DNA from 2 places in the Pseudoselenomonas caprae genome. Region 1 is predicted to be linked to the other one. Evidence: riboswitches for the same ligand, from Rfam matches in the RefSeq annotation. Region 1 holds a riboswitch; the other holds the start of a gene.
The links. A riboswitch is a leader RNA that binds a small molecule or an ion and turns the genes downstream of it on or off. The one in region 1 is predicted to bind molybdenum cofactor.
Positions count from the first base shown of each region.

Region 1 (7,554 bases):
GGCGATAGGTCACGAATTACATCGATGTGCTTGTTACGGGAGAAACGATTCGTACAATCTCAGACTTCCGTTACCAAAGGGGCGAACGGGGTAGTGCTTCTTTCTGTCTGGAGCGACTGTCCTGCGCAGCAGGACTGGGCCGTAAGCGCATAAGCTAGACTCCGATGTGTACGCCGCGACCTGGTGACGGGAGCAAGTAACTAAGTCCGCAGAACTAGGCATGCGGTCCATTTAGCGGAAACAGAAAAAGTACTACCCCGAAAGCCCCAAGCTGCGTACTAACGGGTTTCCTTCCCGTTCGCCCTGACAAACTGCCAGACAAACTGCAATTCATTATATTGTAGGAATCATACCTTGCTGTAATCGTATAATAAACTGAAAATTACTACTTTTATAAAACATATTGCATTATTTACAAAACACGCTATAATAATAGATAAAGAAATCGTTTTCTATTAGTTTGTGCGAAAAGAGCGGTTCCTGATGAAATTATTTTTTTTTGGAAATCCTAGAAAACGTTTACATTAACGGGGAGGAATTTTCTATGAGTGATTATCCAGTCATTACGATCAGCCGCCAATATGGTGCTGGTGGGCGTGAGCTGGCCGGTATCCTGGCAGAAAAGCTCGGGCTCAAGCTTTATGACCGGCAGATTGTCCATATCGCGGCGGCCAAGCTCGGTCTCGACGATCTTAGCGAGGAAGAGCTCTTGGAGATGGAGAACAAGGTCAAGCCGTTGTCGCTGAGCTTCATTCCCTTTCATTCCTTTGGCACGCATATGGGGGAGAGCAGCCAGGGAATGTTCATGTCTGAGTCGGCAGCCATCCGCAAGATTGCGAAGGATGGCCCTTGTATATTCCTGGGCCGCAGTGCGGATTATGCTCTGCGCAAATATGATAACGTTTTCTCTATTTTTGTCTGTGCTGATGATGCGTATCGTGAAGCACGCGGCAAGACGGTTTATGATGGCAAGTCGCTCAAGGAACTTGACCGTGAGGATGCGAAGCGGGCAAGATACTATAATTACTATACGGGACGTACCTGGGGCGAGGGAAAGAATTATGATATCGTTGTGAATACGAGCCATGATTCGCTGGAAGCTATTGCAGATGGCCTTATCGCCTATATCTGCAAGGTTAAGGGGATTCAGCAGTAATCGGTTGTTCGTTTTACTTTTTGTCAGAAAATATCAATGGGGGCTTTTGGTTATGTCAGAGAAAAAAAGCGCTGTATGGTCGCGTATCGCGTATGCCTGCGGTACCTTTGGCCACGATGTATTCTATGCCATGTTGGGCACGTATTTCATGATTTTCGTCACGAGCAATCTGTTCCGCTCCGATGATGCGACGCGTGATGCTTATATGATTGGTATTGTCACGACGATCATTCTCGTACTGCGTATTGCAGAGCTCTTTATCGATCCGTTCATCGGCAATATCATCGATAAGACGAAGACACGTTGGGGCCGCTTCAAGCCTTGGGTCATCGTTGGTGCCTTCGTTGCTGCTATCACGCTGGCCTTGCTGTTTACGGATATGGGTGGTCTGGCTGTCACGAATCCGACGCTCTATCTTGTTCTCTTTGCTATTGTCTATTTCATTATGGATGTATTCTATTCGGCCAAAGATGTCGCAATCTGGTCGATGATTCCGGCGCTGTCGTTTGACTCGCATGAGCGCGAAGTTACGGCGACGATTGCCCGTATCGGTTCGGTTTTCGGTGGCCAGCTCATCACGGTCATTGTTATGCCGGTGGTCCTTTTCTTCTCGTTGAATCAGAATGGCGGCGCGGGCGACCCGACGGGCTGGCTGGCGTTTGCCTGCATCGGTGGCGGCATTGCAACGCTCGGTGCTATTATCCTGGGCTTTGGTACCAAGGAACAGGAGTCGGCGCTGCGTGAGAATAAGACAGATACGTCAGCAAAAGATGTATTTAAGGTTCTGACGCAGAACGATCAGCTGCTTTGGATGGCAATTGCGTATCTCGTCTATGGTCTGGGCTCGAATATCGTCAACAATTTCAATCTGTATTATTTCATCTATGTCATTGGCGATGCTACGAAATTCTCGATCCTTGGTATCATCAATGTTGTCATTGGTCTGCTGGCCGTGGCTTTGTTCCCGGTTCTGACGACGAAGTTCAGCCGCCGCAAACTGTTCTTCTCTTCGATTATCATTATGGTAGCGGCTCTCGCTATTTATTTCATGGCAGGCACGAATGTCACGCTGGCACTCGTAGGTGCTGGTCTCTTCGCTTTGCCGCAGCCGCTTATCTTCCTCGTTGTCCTGATGACGATTACGGATTCGGTCGAGTATGGCCAGCTCAAGCTGGGGCATCGCGATGAAGCGGTCTGCCTCTGCGTGCGTCCGCTTATCGACAAGCTGGCTGGTGCAGTCACGAGCGGCATCATCGGCATGACGGCCATCTGGGTCGGCATGACTGGCAATGCTACGGCTGCTGATATCACAGCGCCGGATCTGCTCAAATTCCAGATCATCATGTTCGCAGCGCCCATCGTATTGCTGATTTTGGCAACGTTCATCTATCGGGCTAAGGTCACGCTGACGGAGAGCGAGCATGCGCGCATCGTCGAGGAACTCGAGGAGCGCTGGGAAGAGATCAATGTTTAAGTTTCCCCTGAGGAATCCCCTTGGATTCTGATTACCTATAACCTAAGTACAGAAAGAGACCCGAAAATGCGTTTGCTGTTTCGGGTCTCTTTCTATATAATGGAAGCAAGGAAGGGGGCAGGGTTATGGACCGGTTGGTCATGCATGTGGATATGGATGCTTTTTTTGCGTCGGTGGAACAGAACGACCATGAAGAGTATCGCGGCAAGCCGTTGATTGTTGGCGGCCTGGCGGGACGTGGCGTGGTATCGACCTGTTCCTATGAGGCGCGGCGGTTTGGCGTTCACTCAGCGATGCCGATGGTGCGTGCGCGGCAGCTATGCCCGCAGGGGATTTTCCTGGCGGGAAATTACCGGCGGTATGCGGAAGTGTCGGCCGCTATCTTTGCAATTTTTGCACGGTATTCGCCAGTCATTGAACCGTTGTCAATCGACGAGGCTTTTTTGGACCTTACAGGTATGGAATATATCATGGGCACACCGATTGCCTATGCGCGCAGGCTTAAAGCAGAAATCAGGGCGGAGACAGGCATTGTGGCTTCGGTTGGCATCGCGCCGAACAAGTTCCTGGCCAAATTAGCTTCAGATCTCGATAAGCCTGACGGACTGGTCATCATCACAGAGGAAAACGTGCGGCAGGTGCTCGATCCGCTGCCGGTCAGCCGCATCTGGGGCGTGGGCCGCAAGATGAATGCACAGCTCATGCAGATGGGCATCCGTACGATCGGGGAGCTTTATGGCACCAGCTATGAAAAACTTTGTCATCATCTTGGGGAGCATATGGCGCGCCATCTCTATGAACTGGCCCGCGGGCAGGACAAGCGCAGTGTTGCCCCGCGTGAGCGGGCTAAGTCTATCGGCAAGGAAGTCACCTTCACTGAGGATCTCCAGTGTGCGGAAGATGCAGAGCGCGTCTTGCTCGACCTTGCCTGCAAGGTGGGCTGGCGCTTGCGCAAGGCTGGCGAAAAGGCGCGGACTGTCCAGCTCAAGCTGCGGCTCTCGCAGGGATTCAAGACGTATACGCGCAGCCGCACGCTGACCGAGGCGACCTGCTACGATGAGGAGATCTACCATACGGCTTGCGCGCTTTTCCGTGAGCTGCGGATCTTCCGCGGTATCCGGCTGCTCGGCGTCAGTACGGCGGGCTTTGATGCGGGGGCCGAGCTCAACCTGTTCCATGATGAGGCCAAGAAGGAGAACCTCTATGCGGCCATAGACAAGATCCGTGCGAAGTTTGGCGAAGAGGGCATCACCAAGGCGCAGCTGCTGCGGAAAGATAAACGAAAATAATGGTTATAAGTATGATGTATAAGGAAGTGACAAAAATCATAAGCATTTTTGCTTGTTTTCGTGTATAATAATAGTAAGTAAAAGAATACCGACTCCGAGCGAAAATATCTAAGGCATGAGCAGATACGCTATGATATTGAGCCGGGGCCCCGGGGGAAACGCCGGGACCTTCCCCATTTTGAAAAGGAGTTCAATGCTGCAGCGCAGGTGGAGACTATCCTTTTCGTAGGGGATAGTCTTTTTTTGTTGGCCGGAACTGTATGTGTAAGGGATAGGAGCGTAAGCCGTATGAAGGAAATGAAAACCGTGGATGCCGTCGGACAGATTCTCTGCCATGATATCACGCAGATCATCAAAGGGGTGACGAAGGATGCCGTGTTCCGCAAGGGGCATGTGATCACCGAGGAGGATATCCCCGTGCTGCTGTCGGTGGGCAAGGACCATATCTATGTCTGGGAAAATGACGATACGGTCCTGCATGAAAACGATGCCGCTGAAATCCTGCGGCAGCTCTGCCAGAACGAATACATGACGGCGTCGGAGCCGAAGGAAGGCAAGATCGAGCTCACAGCGACGGTGGATGGCGTCTTCCAGGTTGACGAGTCAAGATTCGACGATGTCAATGAGCTCGACGATGTGACGATCGCGACCCTGCCCCAGAATATGCCGGTGAAGGCGGGCCAGAAGCTTGCTGGCATGCGCGTGATCCCGCTGGTCATCAAAAAGGACAAGATGGAACAGGTCCAAAAGGTGGCAGGGGATAAGCCTTTGCTGCGCCTGCGGCCGTATCAGAAGGATCTCAAGGTCGGGGTGGTGACGACGGGCACCGAGGTGTTCCTGGGACGCATCGAGGATACCTTCACGCCGGTCATCGCGGGCAAGTTGAAACCCTTTGGCTTAAAGATTGATGAGCACCGCATCACCGATGACGTGACGGAGCATACCCGGGATGCGATCCGTGAGCTGGCGGCGCTGGGCATGGATATGATCATCTGCACGGGCGGCATGAGTGTCGACCCCGATGACCGCACGCCGGCCGCTATCCGTGATGCTGGTGCTGAGATCATCACCTATGGGGCGCCGGTGCTTCCTGGCGCGATGTTCCTGCTGGGTTATCTGGAGCAGGAGGGCCGGACGATTCCGGTCATGGGCCTGCCAGGGTGTGTCATGTATGCCGCGCGCACGGTCTTTGACCTCATCCTGCCGCGTGTCATGACCGGCGAGCGGCTGACGCGCCGTGAAATCCGTCATTTCGGTATCGGCGGTCTCTGCATGAACTGCAAGACCTGTCATTTTCCGGTTTGTGGGTTCCAGCACTGAGGAGGGAGTACGATGCAGGATATTTCTTTGGAAAAAGCGGTTGCTATGCTGCTGGCCCAGGTCAGCAGAGTCCGTGAGGCTGAGGAGGTGCCATTGATGGCGGCGCTGGGACGCCGCTTGGCCGAGGATTACAGCGCCCCCTTTGACAATCCGCCCTTTGACCGGTCACCGCTTGATGGGTACACGTTTGCGTCAGAGGCGACAGCTGGTGTGGATAAAGAGCATCCTGTCAAGCTGACCATCATCGGTGAGGAGTGTGCCGGCCAGTATTTCGACCAGCCAGTGCCATTGGGAGCGGCGGTGCGCATCATGACAGGCGGGGCGATCCCTGCGGGCTGCGACTGCGTCGTGCGGCAGGAAGATGTGACGGCGGCTGGCGATACGCTCTATGTGCCGCAGGAGCTCCAACCGCATGAGAATTACTGCTTTGCTGGTGAGGATATCCGCAAAGGCACACTGCTGGCCAAGGCAGGGACGCGGCTCACGGCGGCGCATCTTGGCGCGCTGGCCAGCATGGGCCTGGCGACGGTCAAGGTCATCCGCAAGGTGCGCATCGCCATCGCCAGCACGGGCGATGAACTTTTGCAGCCGGGGCAGCCCTTGGCACCGGGCAAGATCTACAACAGCAACCTGTACAGTCTCGGCGGGCGGCTGCGTGAGCTGGGCTTTGAGCCGGAGGTGATCGGCATCCTGCCTGATGATGTCACGGCGGCTGCGGCTGAGATTGCCAAGTGGCAGGACAAGGTCGACCTGTTCCTGACAACTGGCGGAGTGTCGGTGGGCAAGAAGGATATCATGCATGGCGTGGTCGCCGAGATCGGGAAGCGGCTTTTCTGGCGTGTTTGCATGAAACCAGGCGGCCCCGCGATTGCCTATACCTTTGGCAAGACGCTCGGCATTGCGCTTTCGGGCAATCCTTTCGCTGCCTATGCGACCTTTGAGCTTCTGGCGCGGCCGGTGCTGGTGGAGCTGAGCGGTGAGGAGAAGCTGGCTGTGCGCCAGGCGCAGGCGGTGCTCACCGATGCCTTCCCCAAGGCCAGCAAGGGACGCCGCTTCATCCGCGCCTATTATGAGAATGGCAAGGTACGGCTGCCCCAGCAGCATGCTTCGGGAAGCCTGTTCTCCGTGGTGGGCTGCAATGCCTTTGTGTCGATCCCTGCGGGCACTGATCCGCTGCCGCCGGGGACGAAGGTCGACATCATTCTGCTGTGAATATGATTTTTGATTTGGGATGAGAGTATGATCGATCAGTATCAACGCAAAATCGAATATGTGCGCATCTCGCTGACAGACCGCTGCAATTTGCGCTGCCGTTATTGCATGCCTGCCGCTGGCATCGAGAAGCTGCGCCATGAGGATATCCTGACCTTTGCGGAAATCCTGCGCATCGTGCAGGCGCTGGCGGCGCTTGGCGTCCGCAAGGTGCGGCTGACAGGAGGCGAGCCGCTGGTGCGTCGCGGGATTGTCGAGCTGGTGCGCGCGATTCGCGCGGTGCCGGGCATTGAGCAGGTCGTGCTGACGACCAATGGGGTGCTGCTGGCGGAACTGGCCGAGCCGCTGGTGGCAGCGGGCTTGTCGGGGGTGAATATCAGCCTCGACACATTGCGCCCCGACGTCTTTGCGTCAATCACGCGGCGGCCGCTCTATCCGCAGGTAGAGGAGGGCATCGCGAAGCTCCGGGCCCTGGGGATGGAGAGTATCAAGTTCAACTGCGTGCCGATTGCGGGAGTCAATGAGGAAGAGATCCCTGCCTTAGTGGCCTTGGCCCGTGAGCAGGCTGTCAAGGTGCGGTTCATCGAGCTCATGCCGATTGGCTGTGCCTATGAGGTCGGCTATCAGGGGGTAGCGATGGCGAAGGTACGCAGCCTGATCGAGTGTGCCTACGGACCGCTGAAACCTGCGGGGCTGAAGGATGGGACTGTGAATGGCCCGGCGGTATACTACCGGCTCGCAGGCTTCAAGGGCGAGGTGGGGTTCATCGATGCGATGGAGCATAAATTCTGTGCTTCGTGCAATCGCGTGCGGCTGACGGCCGAGGGGTTCTTGAAGCTCTGCCTCAATGCGAAGACGGGGCTCGATATCCGCCAGCTGCTGCGCAGCGGCATCAGTGACGACAATCTGCGCCTGGCCGTCCAGCAGGCTATCTATCATAAACCCGAGGAACATTTTTTTGACGATGAACATAACGATGCCCGCGACAGCCGGGCTATGGTACAAGTAGGAGGCTAAAACATGGGAAAGATTCATGCGCTCTGTGTCAGTGAGAAGAAGGGAACGCTCAAGCATCCTGTCGCTGCTGTCCGGTTCGAGACGGA
Region 1 is NZ_VTOZ01000010.1:45,309-52,862, reverse strand. It holds gene FZ041_RS06280 (cytidylate kinase-like family protein) at 545-1,156, shown strand; gene FZ041_RS06275 (glycoside-pentoside-hexuronide (GPH):cation symporter) at 1,209-2,630, shown strand; gene FZ041_RS06270 (DNA polymerase IV) at 2,756-3,919, shown strand; molybdenum cofactor riboswitch at 4,000-4,124, shown strand; gene FZ041_RS06265 (molybdopterin-binding protein) at 4,208-5,239, shown strand; gene FZ041_RS06260 (molybdopterin molybdotransferase MoeA) at 5,252-6,451, shown strand; gene moaA (GTP 3',8-cyclase MoaA) at 6,479-7,468, shown strand; gene FZ041_RS06250 (MOSC domain-containing protein) at 7,472-7,554, shown strand, end outside.

Region 2 (7,554 bases), on a different contig from region 1:
GAAATCCGTGAGATGGCTTACAAGATGCTGGCTGAGGTCAAGAAAGTGGCACCGACGCTGTTCCACAATGCTGGTGCGAGCTGCGTGAATACAGGACGCTGCCCGGAAGGGGCCATGACCTGTGGCAAGTTCCAGGAGATGCTGAAGCTGCGGGAGAAGGATTGATGATGAAAGAATTTAGCGATAAGAAGAAAAAGCCGTTCCGCAATGGCAAGAATCGGCAGGAACACGCAGAGAAGCGTGAGAGCGGCAAGCGCCGTGAACCGCATGAGCGCAAGGCTGCCCCAGCTGCAGTGCGGGAACTTCCCGACGATGTGCTGATTGGCCGCAATGCGGTAACCGAAGCTTTGCGTGCTGGCCGTGGCATCAATAAAATCCTGTTGGCTGATGGGGATAAAGAAGGATCTGTCAGTGAAATCCTTGCGCTGGCAAAGGAACGTGGCATTGTTACGCAGTTTGTCGAGCGCAGCAAGATTGAAGCTGTAGCTGGCGGTCTGCGCCATCAGGGCGTTCTGGCTTATGTGGCACCTGTAGCTTATGCGGAGCTTGAGGATATCCTCAAAGCGGCGGCTGAGAAGGGCGAAGCACCGTTTTTACTGCTGCTTGACGAGCTGGAAGATCCGCACAATTTGGGCGCACTTCTGCGTACGGCAGATGCGACGGGTGTTCATGGTGTGCTGATTCCGAAACGCCGCAGTGTGCCGCTTACGGCTACGGTAGCTAAGACGTCGGCTGGGGCTATCGAGTATGTACCAGTCGCGCGGATTGGCAACATTGCGCAAACACTCAAGAAACTCAAGGAGCAGGGCTTTTGGGTAGCCGGAGCGGATATGGATGGCAGCCAGAATTACTATGAGGCCGATTTGACTGGGCCGCTGGTCTTAGTGGTCGGCAGTGAGGGCCGCGGTATGAGCCGCTTGACGAAGGAACAGTGCGATTTCATCGTGCAGATGCCGATGGTGGGCCGGATCAATTCGCTCAATGCATCGGTGGCTGGTTCCATCCTCATGTATGAGTCCATGCGGCAACGCTTAGTGAAGAAAGGCTGATTTATGAGCAGGAAAAGGGAGTATTATATCGTTGATGGCTACAATGTCATCAATTCCTGGCCAGAACTTATCCGCCTGCGTGCCGAGCTATCCGAGGCCAGGGACCAGCTGGTTCACCAGCTGGCCGAATACGGAGCCTATGAAAAAATCGATATCACCATCGTGTTTGATGCGATGTTCACAGATGATGATGAACATCGGGAAAAAGTCAATGACCATATGGAGCTGATCTATACCGGCGAAGGAGAGACGGCTGACAGCCGCATCGAGCGCCTGGCTTATGAGATGGTCCGTGCTGGCAAGGAGGTCCATGTCGTGACTTCTGACAGTGCAGAGCAGAGCGTGATTCTTGGTGCTGGTGCATTCCGTATTCCTTCGTCGGAATTCAGGAAAAATGTAAGACGAACCAAGAAGAATCTGCAGAAAGAGTATTTGGGTCATGTGACGCTGCCCGTCACCCGCTTGGAGGTTGAGGATCGTTTGGATCGCGAAACCGTCAAGAAATTGGATATATTGCGCAAATCCCATCAATAAGGAATTAAATTTTTGTTTTCGAAGCGAAAAACGATAAGATGGGGGAAAAAAGTCCTAGAGGAATCCTTGACGCTTACAACAAAGAGGGAGTATAATTTTCTTATCAAGGGAAGCAAGAGAATGAAAACGGGGGTTTTCAGCAAAGGGGAAAGTGCGATGGAAGCAGAACCGACTACAGAACTTTTTAGCGAAGAATTATATGGGGAATTCGCTGATCTTACGGACGAAGAGATTTTATTAGCCATAAGAGATAAGGATGACAAGGTCGCACTTGATTATCTCATCAACAAGTACCGGAATTTCGTACGGGCAAAGGCAAGATCATACTTCCTGATTGGAGCAGATCGCGAGGATATCATCCAGGAGGGCATGATTGGCTTCTATAAGGCAATCCGTGACTTCCGCAATGATAAGCTGTCTTCGTTCCGTGCATTTGCGGAGCTTTGTGTGACGCGTCAGATTATCACGGCTATCAAGACGGCTACCCGTCAGAAACACATTCCACTGAATTCGTATATTTCGCTGAACAAGCCGATTTATGACGAGGATTCAGATCGTACCTTGCTGGATGTGTTGTCTGGTGCCAAGGCTGCCGATCCGGAAGATCTCGTCATCAGCCGGGAAGAGTTCATTGATATCGAGAAGAAGATGGAAGAGATTCTGTCGGATCTTGAGTGGAAAGTGCTCATGAGTTATCTCGATGGCAAGTCCTATCAGGAGATTGCGGAAGATCTTGACCGGCATGTCAAATCCATCGATAATGCTTTGCAGCGCGTGAAGCGCAAGCTTGAGAAGTATATGGAGAACCGTGGCGATGAAATCGATATCAGTACGGTCTACCGTGGCCTCAGCTCCATTAATCGCCGTTTGCGCGGTGTCACAGATGATGACGGACTGATTCATTGATAACAGCATAGAAATCCTGCCCAGGGGGGCAGGATTTTTTTGTGTGATGTTTCATATAGTTTTTTGGCTTGTTTTGCCGTATAATGATAACGTAACTCCGAGCAAAAGCATCTAAGGTCATGCGCTATGATGCTGCGCCTGGGTAATACCCACAGGGGAGCACAGGAAACCGCGCTCCCTTCCGTTTTGAAAAGGAGGAAAATAACGGATGAAAAAGATTCTGGTAGTGATCATGGCGATGGTGGTGGCTGTCCTGGCCGGTTGTGGCGGCCAGCCCGCAGCGAAAGAAGCGTCATCTCCGGGGGCTGAGAAAGTCGAGCTGCATGTGGCAGCCGCAGCGAGCCTTACCGATGTCATGAAAGAGCTGGTGGCAGGTTATGAAAAAGAGCATCCGGATGTCAGGATTGTCTGCAATTTCGGCAGTTCGGGTGCTTTGCAGCAGGCAATCCAGAATGGCGGGGAGACGGACTTGTTCTTCTCGGCTGCGCAGAAGCAGATGGATGCGCTGGAAAAGGATGGCCTGCTGGCAGCAGGGACGCGCCGCGACCTGCTGCAGAACGAGGTGGTGCTCGTCGTACCCAAAGAGGGGGGCAGGGACATCACAGCCTTCCCGCAGGTCACCGGGGCAGACATCAAGCACATCGCTTTGGGAGAACCAAAGGGCGTGCCGGTAGGCCAGTATTCGGAGGAAGTCTTCACGAAGCTCGGGATTCTTGACGCTGTGAAGGCGAAAGCTGTCTATGGTTCCGATGTCCGCCAGGTGCTTTCCTGGGTTGAAACGGGCGAGGCTGAGTGCGGTGTGGTCTATGCTACCGATGCAGCAGTATCGGATAAGGTGCGGGTCGCAGCCAAGGCACCAGCAGATACGCATAAGCCGATAATCTATCCGGCCGCCGTCCTCAAGGACGCCAAGCATATGGAGGCAGCAAAGGAGTTTTTGGCCTTCGCTGCGAGTGACGCGAACAAGAAGGTATTCGAGAAATATGGCTTCGAGGTAAAATGATATGGAATTATCACCGCTGATCATCACGCTGGAGACAGCTGGTGCGGCGACGGTGGTAACGTTCTTTGCAGGCATTGGCCTGGCTTTGCTGGTGGTGCGCATGAACCGCTTCAAGGGCCTGGCTGATGCCATTATTACGTTGCCGATGGTGTTGCCGCCGACCGTTGTCGGCTTCTTTCTGTTGTTGTTTCTGGGCAAGCGCAGCAGTGTCGGGAGATTCCTGCTGCAATGGGATATCTCGCTGGTATTCACTTGGCAGGCAGCTGTCATCGCGGCTGTGGCCGTATCGCTGCCGCTGATGTACCGGACGGCGCGCGGAGCCTTTGAGCAGCTCGATCCGAATATCATCCATGCGGCGCGGACGCTGGGCGTGTCCGAATGGCGCATCTTCTGGCACGTCCTCGTGCCGAATGCGCGCTCCGGGATATTGGCGGGGCTGGTGCTGTCGTTTACGCGCGCCCTGGGCGAATTCGGGGCGACAATCATGTTCGCGGGCAATATCCCGGGCAAGACCCAGACGATGAGCACGGCCATCTATGCGGCAGTACAGGCCAATGATTACGATCTGGCCTTTGACTGGGCGCTGGTGATCGTTGTTTTCTCGCTGGTCTTTGTCCTGTTGATGAATTGGTGGATAGCCCGCAGCAATAAGGGGGCAGCGATATGGAATTGATAGTGAGTATCCGCAAGCAGCTGCGCAGCTTCATGCTCAAGGCGGACTTCACGGCCCGTGATGAGGTCTTTGCCTTGCTGGGGGCCTCGGGCTGTGGCAAGAGCATGACGCTCAAATGCATTGCCGGCATCGAGACGCCGGACAGCGGACGGATCGTACTCAATGGGCGTGTGCTCTACGATAGCGGGCAGGACATCAATCTGAGCCCGCAGCAGCGCCATGTCGGGTACCTGTTCCAGAATTACGCCCTATTCCCGAATATGACGATCCGGGAAAACATCCGCTTTGTGGCTGGCGGGACACCGGCAGACAAAGAGGAAAAGGTGCAGGCGAATCTCGTCCGCTTCGGACTGACGGAGCTGGCCGATGCGTATCCGCGGGAGCTCTCAGGCGGCCAGCAGCAGCGGGCGGCCTTTGCCCGCATCCTGGCGGCTGATTCAGAGCTGCTGCTGCTGGATGAACCCTTTTCGGCGCTCGATGGCTACCTCAAATGGCAGCTCGAGCTCGAGCTGGGGAAAGTGTTGCAGGCATATCATGGAGCGGCTCTGCTGGTCTCCCATGACCGCGGCGAGGTCTACCGTTTGTCTGACAGGGCGGCTGTCATCAGCCAGGGGTGTATGGAGCCGGCGCAGGAAACAAAAGAATTGTTTCGCCATCCGCAGACGCTGGCAGCTACACTTTTGACTGGCTGCAAGAATGTTTCGCCAGCGCGCAAGATCGATGCGGGCCATATCCAGGCAACGGAATGGGATCTTACACTGGCTGCAGCTGCGGACGTGCCGGATGATATCCATTATGTGGGTGTGCGTGCACATTTTTTGGAATTGCGCACGGCGCCGGGCGAAAATACGTATCCATTGGAAGTCGTGCAAGTTATAGAGGATGTGTTTTCCTATTTACTGATGGTGCGCAGGCGAGGGAGCCAGGGAAAGGCTATCCGTTGGGAGCTTGCCAAGGAGACTTGGGAGAATTGCCAGCGGCAGAGTGGGGCGTTATATTTTCATATTCCACTGGAAGCGATTATGATTATGCAAGGCTAAAAAGAAAAATTGTAACAATGAACCAAAATTTTTGCGTTTTGTTGTAACACTTGTTTCCAAAAGAGTGCGGCATATTGTCTGAAAACGGAGGAGATATTACTATAAATATATAGTTTGTGTAGTTTTTCTACAACTATAACATAGCGGAATTATGCGCTCTCCCCTTTGCATATTCCGTTTTCTCGTTTTCCCCAAAAAGTAAAACGAAAATTCCCTTAGGAAAAAGGCAGCTGTGACGACAGCTGCCTTTTTCTAAGGGAATTTGTTTATGCGAAGGGAATATCAAGCAAATGGATTTTCCGTCGGATATAGCATGTCCTTAGGCTGGTTGAAAGCGATATCCGTGAGCCCAAGGTATTGGAAGACGGACCAGAGAGCTTTGCCGAAGTGACCGAAGGCTACAGCACCATGGTGCGGATAGCGTTTCTGGATCAGCACATGGCGGTAGAAGCGGCCCATCTCTGGAATCGCGAAAATACCGATGCCACCGAAGGAATGTGTAGCTGCCGGCAGGACTTCGCCCTCGGCGACATAAGCGCGCAGCTTGCCATCGGAAGTGCTCTGGAGGCGGAAGAAGGTGATGTCGCTGGCGGCAATATCGCCTTCGAGTGTGCCACGCGTAAAGTCAGGCGTCCCACCGTTTTCAAGCAGGCGGTTCTGGATCAGCTGATACTTCACGCCGCCTTTGCGGAGCTTGCAGAGCGGTGTGTTGCCACAGTGGAAGCCCATAAAGATATCTTCGAGTTTGTAGTTGGTTGAAGGTTTGATATCGGCTTCGTAGAGGTCTTTTGGTACGCTGTTGTTGATATCAAGCAGCGTTACAGCATCGCCACTGACACAGAGGCCGATATATTCGCTGAGAGCACCGTAGATATCGACTTCGCAGGAGACCGGGATGCCCTGGGAGACCATGCGGCTGTTGACATAGCAGGGCTCGAACCCGAACTCCTTCGGGAAGGCTGGCCAGCATTTATCGGCAAAGGCGACATAGTCACGCGAGCCCTTGTGTTCAGCCATCCAATCCTTGAGGGTAAGCTCGAACTGAGCCATGCGCGGCAGCATTTCCGGATATGGGTTGCCCTCGTGGCCGAGCTCTTTGGCCATATCTTCGACGATGGCTGTGATGCGCGGATCATCCTTGTGGGCACGGTAAGCAACGAGCAGGTCGAGCTCCGAGTTTTCCTCGATTTCCACACCGAGGTCGTAGAGCGGCTGGATCGGTGCATTGCAGGCGAAGAAATCCTGCGGACGCGGGCCGAAGGTGATGATCTTGAGATGGGAAAGACCGATGAGCGTGCGGGCAATCGGCTGGAACTCGGCGATCATGGTGGCGATATCGTCGGCTGTGCCTACCGGGTACTCAGGGATGAAGGCCTTCAGATGACGCAGGCCGAGGTTATAGGAGCAGTTCAGCATGCCGCAGTAGGCATCGCCGCGGCCGTTGATAAGGTCTTTGCCGCTTTCTTCGGCTGCCGATACATACATGACCGGCCCGTCAAATTCTTTGGCAATGAGTGTCTCGGGGGTTTCCGGGCCGAAATTGCCGAGGAAGACAACCAGTGCATTACAGCCGGCGTCTTTGGCTTCCTTGACGGCAGCGAGCATATCGGTTTCGTTTTCAACGGTTTTCTTCACTTCGTAGAGAGAGCCATATTTTTTTGCGTAGCTTTCTGCGATAGCATGGCGGCGGTTCTCCGACATGGAGATGATGAAGCAGTCGCGGCTGACAGACAAGATACCGCATTTGACAGTTGGGATGTTGCTCATGGTCATGATAAAACGCTCCTTTTTTAATACAATCACAGCTAGATATTGGTTTTGCGTGCGTTCATGTGCACGCCTCATTTCGGTTAATAGCATAGCACTGAGAAAACACATTGTCAATTGTTTTATTTTTATTTGGCGCGTTAATAGGGCGTTTTTTGTAAAAGCAATCATATAATGCGCAAGTTTATTATTATTTAAGCGCTTTAATAAATTTTTAGAAAAATAAAAATTCGTATTGACGCTTGTTTTATATTGTGCTATATTGGTGTCAAGCTTGAGCGTGCATAAGCACGCAATACGGAAGCTGGATAAACAGGGGGGCAGGATTTATGAAATATCTTATCGGTATCGACATCGGTACCTCAGCCACCAAGACAGTGCTTTTCGATGAGAACTGTCGGGTCGTGCGGTCATCTTCACAGGAATATCCGCTTTATCAGCCGCAAAACGGCTGGGCGGAACAGGAACCGCTCGATTGGTATGGGGCAGTTTTGAAGACGGTGAAGGATGTGGTCCGTACGTCAGGTGTACCAGCTGCGGACATCAAGGGGATTGGTCTTTCCGGGCAGATGCATGGGCTGG
Region 2 is NZ_VTOZ01000002.1:80,272-87,825, forward strand. It holds gene thyX (FAD-dependent thymidylate synthase) at 1-165, shown strand, start outside; gene rlmB (23S rRNA (guanosine(2251)-2'-O)-methyltransferase RlmB) at 165-1,049, shown strand; gene FZ041_RS01340 (NYN domain-containing protein) at 1,053-1,583, shown strand; gene sigH (RNA polymerase sporulation sigma factor SigH) at 1,740-2,489, shown strand; molybdenum cofactor riboswitch at 2,573-2,702, shown strand; gene modA (molybdate ABC transporter substrate-binding protein) at 2,698-3,492, shown strand; gene modB (molybdate ABC transporter permease subunit) at 3,494-4,165, shown strand; gene FZ041_RS01360 (sulfate/molybdate ABC transporter ATP-binding protein) at 4,156-5,205, shown strand; gene FZ041_RS01365 (L-fucose/L-arabinose isomerase family protein) at 5,488-6,978, opposite strand; gene xylB (xylulokinase) at 7,302-7,554, shown strand, end outside.
Region 2: linked by a shared signal. The riboswitch ahead of modA (molybdate ABC transporter substrate-binding protein) and the one ahead of FZ041_RS06265 (molybdopterin-binding protein) in region 1 are both predicted to bind molybdenum cofactor.